Regions from separate parts of the Absicoccus sp. genome, predicted to be linked through region 2. Evidence: a T-box and tRNA genes for the amino acid it is inferred to sense, from the RefSeq annotation. Region 2 holds a T-box; the other holds one or more tRNA genes.
The links. A T-box is a leader RNA that pairs with one kind of tRNA and senses whether it is charged. The one in region 2 lies ahead of lysS (lysine--tRNA ligase), so its partner is inferred to be a tRNA-Lys.
Positions count from the first base shown of each region.

Region 1 (6,764 bases), on a different contig from region 2:
CATCAGCGAAGTTGCGATGTACCATTGGGATTGCCATTCAATGTCACTCAATACGCGGTATTGTTGTGCATGTTAGCCCAAGTCACAGGCTTGCAACCAGGCACGATGAGCTGGTCTATCAAAGATGCGCATATTTATGTAAATCAAGTAGATGGGATCAAAGAACAATTGGAGCGCTATTCTACCAAGGAATCGTTGCCGGCTCCAAAATTATGGTTAAATCCGGATATCAAGAATTTCTATGATTTTGATCATAGCAAGGATATTACCGATATCAAATTATTAAATTATCAACATATGGGAAAGATTTCTTTTCCAATATCCCAATAAAAGGAGGAAAATGAAATTAATTGAGATTGCTGCGATTGGCAAAAATTATGAACTTGGAAAAAATAATGATTTGATTTGGCATTTGAAGGGAGATATGCAGTTTTTTCGTCAAACCACAAAAGGACATATTGTTTTGATGGGGCGAAAAACGTATGAGTCGTTGCCGCATTTATTGCCGGGTCGTCATCACATTGTGATTTCGCGTTCGGATCCATTGGTGGAACCAGAAGTTGAAGTATTTGCAACCATTGATGCGTTTATTCAAGCTTATAAAGATAAGAATGTGGATGTTTATGTGATTGGTGGGGCACAAATCTATGCACAGATGTTGCCTTATGCGGATGAATTGTTGTTGACTCACATTCAAGATGCAGAAGATGCCGATGTTTATTTTCCGATGTTTGATTCTTCTTTATATACCAAAACCATTCTAGAAGAAGAGGAAGAAAATGATCTGACTTATCAAATTGTGAAGTATACAAAGCAAAAAATATAGGAGAGCGAAAGGCTCTCCTTTTTTAAGGGGGAAGGATAAACGAACAATCAAAACTGAATAAAAAGCGACTATTCGCCGATAACTTTTACGTTATTGGCTTGTGGTCCACGATCTGTTTCGACTAAATCATAGGATACGGTTTGACCTTCTTCTAGATTTTTGAAGCCATCGGCTTGAATGGAAGAATAATGGACAAAAACATCTTTGCCATCGGCATCAATGATGAATCCATATCCTTTTTCGGTATTAAACCATTTTACTTTGCCTGTTAACATAATTACATCTCCTAATACTAACTTTCCTTTTTTTCTAAGGAAAATGGAAAGGTACTCCCCCATGGTTAGATTATAATTCAAATATAGAAAAAAATAAATGTATCAATTCGATTTTTTTTAAGCATTGAAAAAAATATTTGCATGAAGTAGGAAATCATGTTAATATACCTAAGCAATCACATGGATCCTTAGCTCAGCTGGCAGAGCAACTGACTCTTAATCAGTGGGTCTGGGGTTCGAATCCCCAAGGATCCACCATTGTAAATAAGCTCGAATTTCGAGCTTTTTTTCTTTACATGACATTGAACATGTGGTAATATCTTCGAGTAAGGAATGGAAAGATAGAAGTACCTCTTCTCACCTGATGTATTTGGATACATGGGTTTAAGCCAATTCATGAAATTGCTTAAGTTAGAATGGGTACGTTTGTCGTGCCCATTTTTTATGAATAGAAGGTAGGTGTCGGATATCCGTAATCGTAAAGTAGCCCCAAATAATGTGAATCATGATTTATTTAATGACAAGATTCCATTCAAAGAAGTTCGTGTCATTGGTGCTGATGGTGAACAATTGGGCGTCATGTCTAAAAGAAAAGCACAAAGTATTGCAGCGAGTCAAAATTTAGATTTGTTATGTGTGGCGCCAAAAGCTAAGCCGCCTGTTTGCAAGATATTAGACTATGGTCGATATCATTTTGAGCAGCAGAAGAAGGAAAAAGAAGCAAAGCGCAAACAACATGTTGTTGAAATTAAGTCATTGCGTTTATCACCAGTGGTGGAGGAACATGATTTTCAAACGAAGTTACGTCATGCGAGAAAATGGCTTGAAGCGGGGATGAAAGTAAAGATTGATATGCGATTCCGCGGAAGAATGATTACGCGTCAGGAAACTGGACGAAATACCATGGATAAATTCATGGAGGCGTGTTCGGATATTGCCAACGTAGAGAAGCGTCCTAAGTTGGAAGGAAATACAATGTCAGTCACTTTATCGCCTAAGAAGACGCAGAAGTAAGGAGGAGCAAATTATGCCTAAGATGAAAACTCATAGAGGACTTGCCAAACGAGTAAAGAAGACAGGTTCAGGAAAATTAAAGAGATCACATGCCTATACATCTCACCGTTTCCACGGTAAAACAAAGAAACAAAGACGTCATTTGGCAAAACCTACAACGGTACATGCTACAGACTACAAACGTATTAAAAATATGTTACAAAAGTAATTTTAAATAGAGGAGGAAAATAGAATGGCTAGAGTTAAAGGTGGAACTGTTACTCGTGCTCGTAGAAAGCGCGTATTAAAACTTGCCAAAGGATATTTTGGTTCAAAACATACATTATACAAAACGGCAAATGAACAGGTAATGCATTCTTTCAAATATGCATTCAATGATCGTCGCAAGTTAAAAGGAAACATGCGTAAGATCTGGATTGCTCGTATCAATGCCGCTGCTCGTATGAATGGTTTATCTTATTCTCGTTTAATGCATGGATTGAAATTAGCGAATATCGAAATCAATCGTAAGATGTTAAGCGAAATGGCTATCCATGATGCAGAAAGCTTCACAAAGATTTGTGAAGAAGCAAAAGCTGCTTTAAACTAAGAAAGGGACACTCACTTGATGTGGGTGTTTTTTTTTAGCTATGTAATTAGATTATTATAATAAAATTAGTTGTATCTAAGATAGATTTGACTAACTATTCGAGTTGCTATATACTAACTATGTTAGAAAGAATATATCTATGGAGGTAGGATATGCCATTATCACTTGCCGATATAAATACGGTATATATTGTGAAACGAGTTACAGGCAATGATCAAATGCGTAAGCATCTAGCAAATTTGGGATTTGTGGAAGGAGCCGAAGTACAAGTCATCCAAAGTATTGATGGAAATTTGATCGTTGAAGTAAAAAATGTTCGTGTTGCCATAGATACTTCACTTGCGCGTCGAGTGATGGTATAGGAAGGGAAGATATATGACACTAAATCAAATACCAGTAGGAACGAGTGTGACCGTTAAAAAGATCACTGGAAAAGGCGCTACAAAACGTCGCATCATGGATATGGGCATTGTCAAGGGTGTAGAAATTTTTGTTCGCAAAGTAGCCCCTTTAGGCGATCCCATCGAATTGACGGTGCGCGGATATGAATTATCCATTCGTAAGTCGGAAGCTGAATGGATCGAAGTGGAATAGGAAGGAAATAGATGATGAAGATAGCTTTAGCGGGAAATCCAAATAGTGGGAAAACGACCCTATTTAATGATTTAACGGGGAGCAGTCAGTATGTAGGAAACTGGCCAGGTGTAACCGTTGAAAAAAAGGAAGGTCAACTTCGTGCTCACGAGGATGTGACCATTCAAGATTTACCAGGTATTTATTCCTTATCGCCATATAGTATGGAAGAAGTGGTGGCAAGACAATATCTTGTGAATGAACGACCCAATGCATTGATCAATATTGTGGATGGAACAAATATTGAGCGTAACTTATATCTAACCACACAATTATTGGAATTGGATATTCCTATGGTTTTAGCCATTAATATGATTGATTTGGTCAAGAAAAATGGAGACGAAATTGATTTAAAAGGACTAGAAAAAGAGTTGGGATGTAAAGTGATGTCCTTATCGGCTTTACGGAGTGAAGGATCGATGGAAGTCGCTGAAGCAGCGATACAACTTGCGAAAATGCGTCCTTCCATCAAAAATCCTCATGTATTTACCGGATCGGTCGAGCATGCTTTGGCGCATATTGAAGAATCCATCGAATCGACGGTGGGCCATGCCGGACTTCGCTGGGCGGCTGTTAAGGTCTTTGAACGAGATGAAAAAGCCATCCAAGAAATGCATTTGGATCCTGCTATCTTAGACCATGTAGAAAGTCATATCATCGATTGTGAAAAAGAAATGGATGATGATGCGGAAAGTATCATCACCGGTCAGCGGTATGATTATATTACCAAGATCATTCAAACTTGTGTAAAGAAGAAACGTAAAAAAGGGGAATTGAGTGTATCGGATAAAATTGATAAGATCGTGACCAATCGAATCTTAGCTTTGCCTATTTTTGCGATCATCATGTGGTTTGTTTATTATATTTCGGTCACTACCTTAGGTACATGGATGACCGATTGGACGAATGATGTTTTATTTGGTGAAATCGTACCAAATGCCGTAACCAATTTCTTGACTTCGATTGGAGTAGCGACTTGGCTGCAACATTTAATTGTTGATGGTATCATCGGTGGTGTTGGAACCGTATTAGGTTTTGTTCCTCAAATCTTATTGATCTTCTTCTTCCTGGCCATCTTGGAAGATTGTGGATATATGTCACGTATTGCCTTTGTCATGGACCGTATCTTCCGTCGTTTTGGGTTATCCGGCAAGAGCTTTATTCCGATGTTGATTGGATCGGGATGTGGTGTGCCGGCCATCATGGCTACACGTACGATCGAGAATGAAAAAGATCGTCGTATGACAATTATGTTGTGTACGTTTATTCCATGTTCGGCAAAAACGGAAATCATTGGTATGGTCACAAGTGTCTTTTTCCGCGGTAATCCTTATATTGCGGTGGGCATGTTGTTCTTATCTTGGATCATCATTATTTGTTCCGGAATTGCCTTGAAAAAGACTGCACGATTTGCGGGTGAAACGGCACCATTCGTCATGGAATTACCAGCCTATCATCTTCCTCAAGCCAAGACGGTCTTATTACGTGTTGTTGATCGTGGTAAACACTTTATCATCAAAGCTGGAACCATTATATTTGCGGTATCTGTCATTGTTTGGTTCTTGATGTCCTATAGTTGGTCATTACAATACTTAGATCCAGAATCTATGGATCTGTCTCGCTCAATCTTGCGTAGTATTGGCCAATTCATTGCCCCAATCTTTGCTCCTCTTGGATTTGGTAACTGGGAAGGCGGCGTATCTGTCTTGGTTGCTTTATCCGCAAAAGAATTGGCTGCCAGCACGATCGTTGTATTGGCTGGTGGACAAGCAAAAGTAGCTGGTTTGTTTACGGCAATGGGTGCTTTCAGTTATATGTTGTTGAACTTGTTCAACCCACCTTGCATTGCCGCAATGAGTACGATGATGCGAGAAATGGGTTCAAAAGCTTGGGGTGTTTACTGCATTTGTTTCCAACTTATCTTAGGTTGGGTCGTTGCTTTGATTGGTTATCAATTGGGTAACTGGTTGTTCTTTGGTGGTCAATTTGGTTTCTGGACCGTGGTTGCTCTGATCTTATTGGCTATCTGTATTTATTTAGTTGTACGACCACAACCAAAGCCAAAAGAAGATACGGTTGTTGAAAATGTTTAATGAAGGAGGAAACATATGTCTACGTTTATTGTTGGCGCTATCCTTGTGATCCTAATCTATTTTGCGGTTCGTCATATGCGAAAAACGGGAACTGGATGTTGTGATACAAAGGATTCTTGTTCTTCTGGTTCTTGTCCACATTGTCAAAATAAGTAAAAAGCGTGCGTGTGCACGCTTTTTTCAGGTAGAATAGTAATATGTTTGAAAATTATGCAAAATTATTGATTCAAGTAGGACTCCATGTAAAAAGAAATCAAATTGTGGTTATCCAAGCTCCTGTGGAAGTGTATTCCTTTGTTGAGGCTCTATCTCAAGAAGCGTTTCGTGCAGGAGCCAAAGATGTGATCGTTCGCTATCGCGATGAGATCATTTCACATCATCGTTATCTTTATGCGGATGATGTGGAAAAAGTGCCATCCTATGTATCGGATCTTTACAATCAAACCGCCAAGAAAGGAGCTTGTTACTTGTATTTGGTTGGCGATGATCCCAATTTGATGAAGGATGTGGATCCAAAAAAGTTCACGAATTATCGAAAGGCCTTTCGAAAAGATACGGCTTTTTATCGTCATCAATTGGATTTTATGCATTGTCAATGGTGTGTGGCTGCTGTTGCGACCCGATCCTGGTCAAAACAAATTTATGGACATGAAGATACCCATCGTCTATGGCAAGATATTTTGCGGATTTGCCATGTGGATGAAAAAGATCCGGTCGATACATGGGAAAAACGTAAACAGCAATTTGAAAAGCGAGTGAATTGGATCAATTCTTTAGAGCTTCGATCTTTACACTATAGAAACCATTTAGGAACGGATCTTATGGTGGAATTGCCAGAACACTATCGATTTGCGGGTGGAAATAGTTTGCTCATCGATGGAACTTCTTATTTTGCGAATATTCCCACGGAAGAAATTTTTGCCGCCCCATTGAAAAAGGGAATCCAAGGAAAGTTAGTGGCTTCCATGCCTTTATCGCATCAAGGTACATTGATCAAAGATTTTTGGTTTCAGTTCAAAGATGGCAAGGTCATTGATTTTGATGCGAAAGAAGGAAAACAAGTTTTAGCAGAAATTTTATCTACGGATGCAGGTTCTTCCTATATTGGTGAAATTGCGTTGGTTCCTTATGATTCACCGATTTCGAATTACCATCAAATCTTCTATGAAACATTGATCGATGAAAATGCTTCTTGTCACTTTGCGTTTGGACAATCGTATCCGGAATGTATTGAAAAGGGTTTATCAATGACGAGTGAAGAATTAAAAGAGCATGGATTGAATCAGTCCAATATCCATGTGGACTTTATGGTCGGGACCAAGGATCTGCAAATC
Region 1 covers NZ_JAXDRQ010000070.1:11,850-18,613, reverse strand. Annotated here, with positions in the region: gene thyA (thymidylate synthase) at 1-330, shown strand, start outside; gene SOS22_RS10830 (dihydrofolate reductase) at 341-826, shown strand; gene SOS22_RS10825 (cold-shock protein) at 895-1,101, opposite strand; tRNA gene SOS22_RS10820 (tRNA-Lys) at 1,284-1,359, shown strand; gene infC (translation initiation factor IF-3) at 1,561-2,115, shown strand; gene rpmI (50S ribosomal protein L35) at 2,129-2,323, shown strand; gene rplT (50S ribosomal protein L20) at 2,348-2,704, shown strand; gene SOS22_RS10800 (FeoA family protein) at 2,857-3,066, shown strand; gene SOS22_RS10795 (FeoA family protein) at 3,080-3,298, shown strand; gene feoB (ferrous iron transport protein B) at 3,310-5,430, shown strand; gene SOS22_RS10785 (hypothetical protein) at 5,446-5,586, shown strand; gene SOS22_RS10780 (aminopeptidase) at 5,628-6,764, shown strand, end outside.
Region 1: it has a tRNA-Lys gene. The T-box ahead of lysS (lysine--tRNA ligase) is inferred to sense a tRNA for this amino acid. The anticodon was not compared.

Region 2 (6,764 bases):
CCTGTTGGTGGCATACCATACTCCAAAGCTTCTACATAATCAGTATCCACTTCATTGGCTTCATCGTCACCTAGATCACGAAGTTCCAATTGTTTTTCAAAACGTTCTTTTTGATCGATTGGATCGTTCAATTCCGAGAAAGCATTGGCATATTCATGCCCACAAATGAACAATTCATAACGATCCGTAAAACGAGGATCATCTGCATTCTTTTTAGCCAATGGACTGATCTCAATTGGATATTCATAGACAAACGTTGGTTGTTCAATGGTTTCTTCACAATATTTTTCAAAGAATAAGGAAATGATATGTCCAACGGAATTGTGTTTCTGTTCCAATTCAATACCATGTTCAACCGCCAATTGCTTCGCCGCTTCAAATGACATCTCTTGTTTAAAATCAATACCCGTCTTTTCTTTTACGGCATCACACATCGTGATTCGTTTGAATGGCTGGCTAAGATCCAATTGTGTTCCTTGATAGGTGATCACATTGGTACCTAATACTTTTTCAGAGACAAAACGGAACATGCCTTCAATTAGATCCATCATGCCATGTAAATCACTATACGCGACATAAGCTTCAACCGTTGTGAATTCCGGATTATGGGTGGCATCCATTCCTTCATTTCGGAACAAACGACCAATTTCATACACACCTTCCAAACCACCAACGATCAAGCGTTTTAATGGCAATTCTGTGGCAATTCGTAAATAGAAATCCATGTTCAAAGCATTGTGATGGGTCACAAATGGACGAGCAGCTGCTCCACCTAGAATTGGTTGTAGAACCGGTGTTTCCACTTCCATCAAGCCTTGATCATCCAAATATTCTTGGATTGCTCGAATGATTCTTGGTCTTGTGAGCGCAATTTTCTTTGCTTCTGGATTCATGATCAAATCCACATAACGACGACGATATCGCTCTTCTGTATCTTGCAAGCCATGGAATTTTTCTGGCAAAGGACGCAAAGACTTCGATAAATGCGTGTATTCCTTGGCACGTACCGACAATTGGCCATGATCGGTCTTCATGACGGTACCTTCAATGCCAACAATATCTCCAATATCGTTTTTCTTAAAGATTTCATACATTTCATCGCCCAATTCATCTTTACGAACATAGATCTGGATATCTCCGGTCACATCTTGGATATTCATAAATCCGGCTTTTCCTTGACGACGTTTGCGCATGATACGACCAGCAATCGTTACATGTACATCTAATTTTTCTAGTTCTTCCTTGGTATATCGATCATATTCTTCACTAATTTGACCACAACGGGCATCACGATCAAAACGACGACCAAATGGATCAATGCCCATATCGATCAAATCTTGCATCTTTTGACGACGCACTTGTTCTTGTTGCGTAAGTTTCTGTTTCATGTCTTCTCCTTTTCACTCATAAAAAAAGAACATCTCATCCAAGGGACGAAATGTTCGTGTTACCACCCTATTTTGTCTAGAAATCACTTTCTAAACCTCTGCCACTGTCACTAAACAGTGCTTCCTTTAATGCAGGAACAACAAGCAGCTCCAAGGTTTTATTCCCCATCATCCTGTCCTCTTTTCCACCAGCCAAGAGTTCTCTAGACCATTCTTGATAGGTACTCGTCCTTTTCATAGCCTTATGGGTATCGTACAAAACCAAATCCACTTTGTCAATCAGAGATTGCGTTTTCTAATTCCGAAAGTGAAATAGGTCCTTCTCGTAATATAGCTAACTGCTCTTTTGTACAATCCACGATCGTACTTGCCATACCTTGCTGACATTGTCCTTGTACAATTCCATCGATATTGGGTAGATTTTCTTTGGCCTGATCAAAAGTAATCGCTGCAGGATGCCCTGAAATATTCGCACTACTAACCAATAATGGTTTATTCAATCGCTGGATCACATTTAAAATAAACGGTGCATCCGGTATACGAACAGCGACGGTATCCTTCCCATTCGTATATTCTTTGGCAACACCTTCTTTTAAAGGCAGGATCAAAGTCAATGGTCCCGGTAAAAAAGCATCAATGAGCTTTTCTGTACGCGCATCCACTTGCGCAATTTGTTGCATTTGCGAAACCGTAGCGACCATCATTGGAATGGGCTTGGTTTCTGGTCGATGTTTGGCATGTTTTAATCGTGAAAGATCTTCTAAACTTCCATAAATAACACCTACACCATAAACCGTATCGGTTGGAATCGCTAAAACATCATGGGCCAAAAAGGCATCGGCCACCTTTTGTGCATCGAATTGTGTATATATCTTCATACTGTAAACCTCTTTTTATCTATGATAAAATAAAGACATGTTTGATACAACTATTGCTGCGATATCGACGGCACTGGCACCGGGCGCCATCTCGATCGTCCGCGTTTCCGGTGAAGATGCGATATCCATCGTTCAATCTATTTTTAATAAAGACATCACAAAGGCCAAATCCTATACCATGCATTATGGCTATATCATTGATGAAAATAAACAACCCGTCGATGAAGTATTGGTTTCTATTTTTCGAGCACCCAAAACATATACACGCGAAGACATTGTCGAAATCAATTGCCATGGCGGTGTTTTCATCACTCGTAAAATATTGACCATGGTCTTAAGTCATGGCGCGCAAATGGCAAAACCAGGAGAATTTACCCAACGTGCTTTTTACCATGGCCGCATTGATCTATCACAAGCCGAAGCGGTTGAAGATATGATCGAAGCCACCAATGATACCGCCTCCAACATGGCCATCCAAGGCATTCGTGGCAGTATCGCGGAATTGATCAAACCATTGATTGAAGATTTATTAAATATCATTGCTCAAATTGAAGTGAATATTGATTATCCGGAATATGAAGATGTCGCCCAATTAACCACCGAAGAATTATTGCCCATGACCAAGACATGGCTTGAAAAAATCGATGCGATCCTTGCCCGTGCTCAAAGTGGTCAATTAGCGAAAAAAGGAATCGATACGATCTTAGTGGGTAAGCCTAATGTAGGTAAAAGCTCATTATTAAATGCCTTATTGGAAGAAGATAAAGCCATTGTGACCGATATTGCCGGAACCACCCGTGATTTAGTGGAAGGCCAAATTCATATTGGATCCGCACAATTTAATTTGATCGATACCGCTGGTTTGCATGCCTCGACAGATCAAATTGAACAAATTGGTATTCAAAAAACCCAAGAAAAATTGAAACAAGCACAACTAGTAATCGTCGTATTGGATGGTTCCAAACCATTGGATGCGGAAGATCAAAAATTATTAGACCAAACAAAAGAAAAGACACGCCTCATTGTCTACAATAAAAAAGACAAGTTGGAAACACATAGTGAGGGTATTTGGATCTCGGCTCAAAATCATGAAATTGATTCCTTATTGGATGCCATGAAACAATTATTTGAAACCAATGTTGTCAATGAACATCCCTTATTATCGAGTGAACGCCAAATCGGTCTGATCCAACAAGCCAAACAAGATATGTTGCATGCCAAAGCAGCCATGGAAATGGGCGTGGAACCCGATTTGGTTGAAATCGATATTCAATCCGCCCATGATCATCTAAAAGAAATCTTTGGAGAAGTCCATCGGGAAGACCTTATCGATACACTATTTTCTAAATTCTGTTTAGGTAAATAAAAAAAGTTCTCGTTGTTGAGAACTTTTTTAGTGCTCTTTCCAAAAATCAACGGGTTCATAATCTTGTAGAGGCGCTAAGAAACCGGCATGATCTAATTCTGTTTGAATCAAATCTAAGGTCTTTTGATCTTCAGCAGATATCGTATGATAATGATAACCAGCCGTCACATTCAATAATAATGTCGAATTTCCCAATTCAATTTCTCGTAAATACCGATCCACATCACGTCGTGATTTAATATTCAACGGTGCCTTCAATACACCATAGACACGATGATACACAAACACATCTTCAATTTTGCCACCCAGATCAACGATTAGATTCATCTCATCGCGAGCTTGTTCATTGGTGTGATGCACCTTAAATACACGAGTCGTATCATTTTCAGCCAAGAGAAGATACCCCTTATTCGTTGATAAGATCTGCCTATTTTCAGCTCGTAATAACGCAATATCCTGGACGACAACTTGACGAGAAACATGAAGTTGTTTAGCCAATAAAGTACCAGAGTATGGCTGTTCTTGTTTCGATAAAATGTGAATAATTTCTTCTCTTCGTTGTTTTCCCGTCATTTTATACCTCCTACAATGCGTGCAAATGTTTTAGTGATACATCCAAGATGGGAGATGAATGCGTTAAAGCGCCACTTGAAATATAATCAACCGCAAGATCTTTGATCCGATCGATATTTTCTTTGGTCACATTTCCCGAAATCTCGATCTTCGCTTTTTTGTCAATCAACTCGATTGCTTGCACCATCGTATCATGATCCATATTATCTAACATGATGATATCTGCTCCAGCTGATACCGCTTCTTTGACCATGTCTAAATTTTCTACTTCGACTTCAATTTTGCGGACAAATGGCGCATAAGCCCTTGCCATTTGAATGGCTTGTGAAACACCACCAGCCGCATCGATATGATTATCCTTCAACATCACACCATCAGATAAATTATACCGATGATTATGACCACCGCCAACTTTAACCGCATATTTTTCAAAAATGCGCATATTTGGTGTTGTCTTTCGTGTATCCAACAGTTGAATGGACGTTCCCTCTAATAACTTTGCCATCTGATGTGTATACGTCGCGATTCCACTCATTCGTTGTAAAAAATTCAAAGCCGTTCTCTCTCCAGATAATAAAACGCGAATATCACCCGTTACATGAGCGAGTACTTGTTGATCATGAATCGCATCGCCATCCTTTGCCATCCATTCGATTTTCATGGTTGGATCGAGAAGGGTAAACACACGCTCGAAAACTTGAGCCCCACAAAGAATGCCATCTTCTTTCGCAATCAAGTCAACTTGGCCTTGTTTGGATGTGGGCATGACACAATTGGTCGATACATCTTCACTATTGATATCTTCTTCAAGAGCACTTTGGATCAAAGGATCCACGTGCAAACGCATTGTGATTGGATCAAACATAATTACCTCCTACACCATGACTTCAGCCTGTACCATATGACGATAGGTTTGTTTCAATGACGCCATATTCGTATAATCTGCTTCTTGGATATGTGCAAAAACCATTGGATTATGCAACATTTCATATGCCGATGCGATTTCTTTGGCAGCTCGTTTCGCAAAAACCAAGGATTCCAATAACGAGTTCGATGCCAAACGATTCTTTCCATGTACCCCGTTACATGCGGTTTCACCAATCGCATACAAATGATCCATCGAAGTCTTGGATTGTTTATTGACTTTGATACCACCCATAAAATAATGTTGAGCCGGTACAACTGGAATTGGTTCTTTTTCCGGATCATATCCCATTTCTAAACAATGTTGTACGATATGTGGAAAATGACTCATCAATTGTTCATGACCAATGGGACGTAGATCTTCCCATACATGATTGGTTCCATCTTTTTTCATTTGTTCACGAATTTTTTCGGTTAAAAGATCGCGTGGTAATAATTCATTCGTGAATCGTTGCATATTCTTATCATAAAGAAGAGCCCCTTCACCACGCACACTTTCACTGATCAAGAAGGAACGATCCTTCTCATTGGGTGAATAAAAAGTGGTCGGATGAATTTGTACATAATTGATATTCTTTAACGTAATATGATGTCGAATGGCTACCGCAATGCCATCTCCAGTCAAATGACGGAAATTGGTGGAATGACGATAAACACCACCCACACCACCAGTCGCCAATAAGACATAGTCACACGATACCGTTTCAATGGTACCATCGGCTTTTCGCATGATGATACCATAACAAGTATTGTTTGCTTCGACGATATCTAACATGGTCGTATATTCCAACAAGGTCACATTAGGTAATGCACGCACTTTTTCAAGCAAATGCTTCGTGATTTCTTTGCCTGTCTCATCTTCATGGAATAGGATTCGCGCATGGGAATGAGCCCCTTCTCGGGTATAGTCTAATTTTCCATCCTTATCTTTATGAAAATCAGTGCCGTATTTGATCAAATCATGAATCACATCTTGGCTCGAACGAATCATGATCTCCACACTTTCTGGATCATTTTCATAATGGCCAGCTTTCATCGTATCTTTAAAATACGATTGATAATCTGCTTCATTTTTCAATATGCAGATGCCACCCTGTGCTAAGAACGAATCACTACTTTCTGCATCAGATTTTGTGATCATAAGAATTTTTTTATTTTTTGGAAGTTGTAACGCCGCATACAATCCGGAACAACCACAACCTACTATACAAATATCTGTTTTCATAAGATATCCTTCTTTCCTGACAGTGAGCATTATATTATTTGTCAAGTCTATTGTCAAGACAATGGACTTGACAGTATTACCATCCCTTTTTATAATGTCATTGTTTGTCAAGGAGAATAAATTATGAACACCAGAGAATTACAAGAGGAAATCAAACGCATCAAGAAAGAAAAAGATATGTTGATATTGGCCCATGCCTATCAAAGTCAAGATATATTAGAAGTTGCCGATTATATGGGTGATTCCTATGGATTAAGCGTCCAAGCTGCCAAAACCAAACATCAAAACGTCGTCATGTGTGGTGTTCGCTTTATGGCTGAAACCGTAAAGATCTTATCGCCAAATAAGCACGTTTATTTAGCTAATCGCTATACAGGCTGTCCCATGGCCCAACAAATGACCAAAGAAGA
Region 2 covers NZ_JAXDRQ010000058.1:9,626-16,389, forward strand. Annotated here, with positions in the region: gene lysS (lysine--tRNA ligase) at 1-1,388, opposite strand, end outside; T-box leader at 1,427-1,635, opposite strand; gene SOS22_RS08550 (L-threonylcarbamoyladenylate synthase) at 1,664-2,266, opposite strand; gene mnmE (tRNA uridine-5-carboxymethylaminomethyl(34) synthesis GTPase MnmE) at 2,304-3,632, shown strand; gene SOS22_RS08560 (transcription repressor NadR) at 3,660-4,205, opposite strand; gene nadC (carboxylating nicotinate-nucleotide diphosphorylase) at 4,216-5,070, opposite strand; gene SOS22_RS08570 (L-aspartate oxidase) at 5,080-6,354, opposite strand; gene nadA (quinolinate synthase NadA) at 6,478-6,764, shown strand, end outside.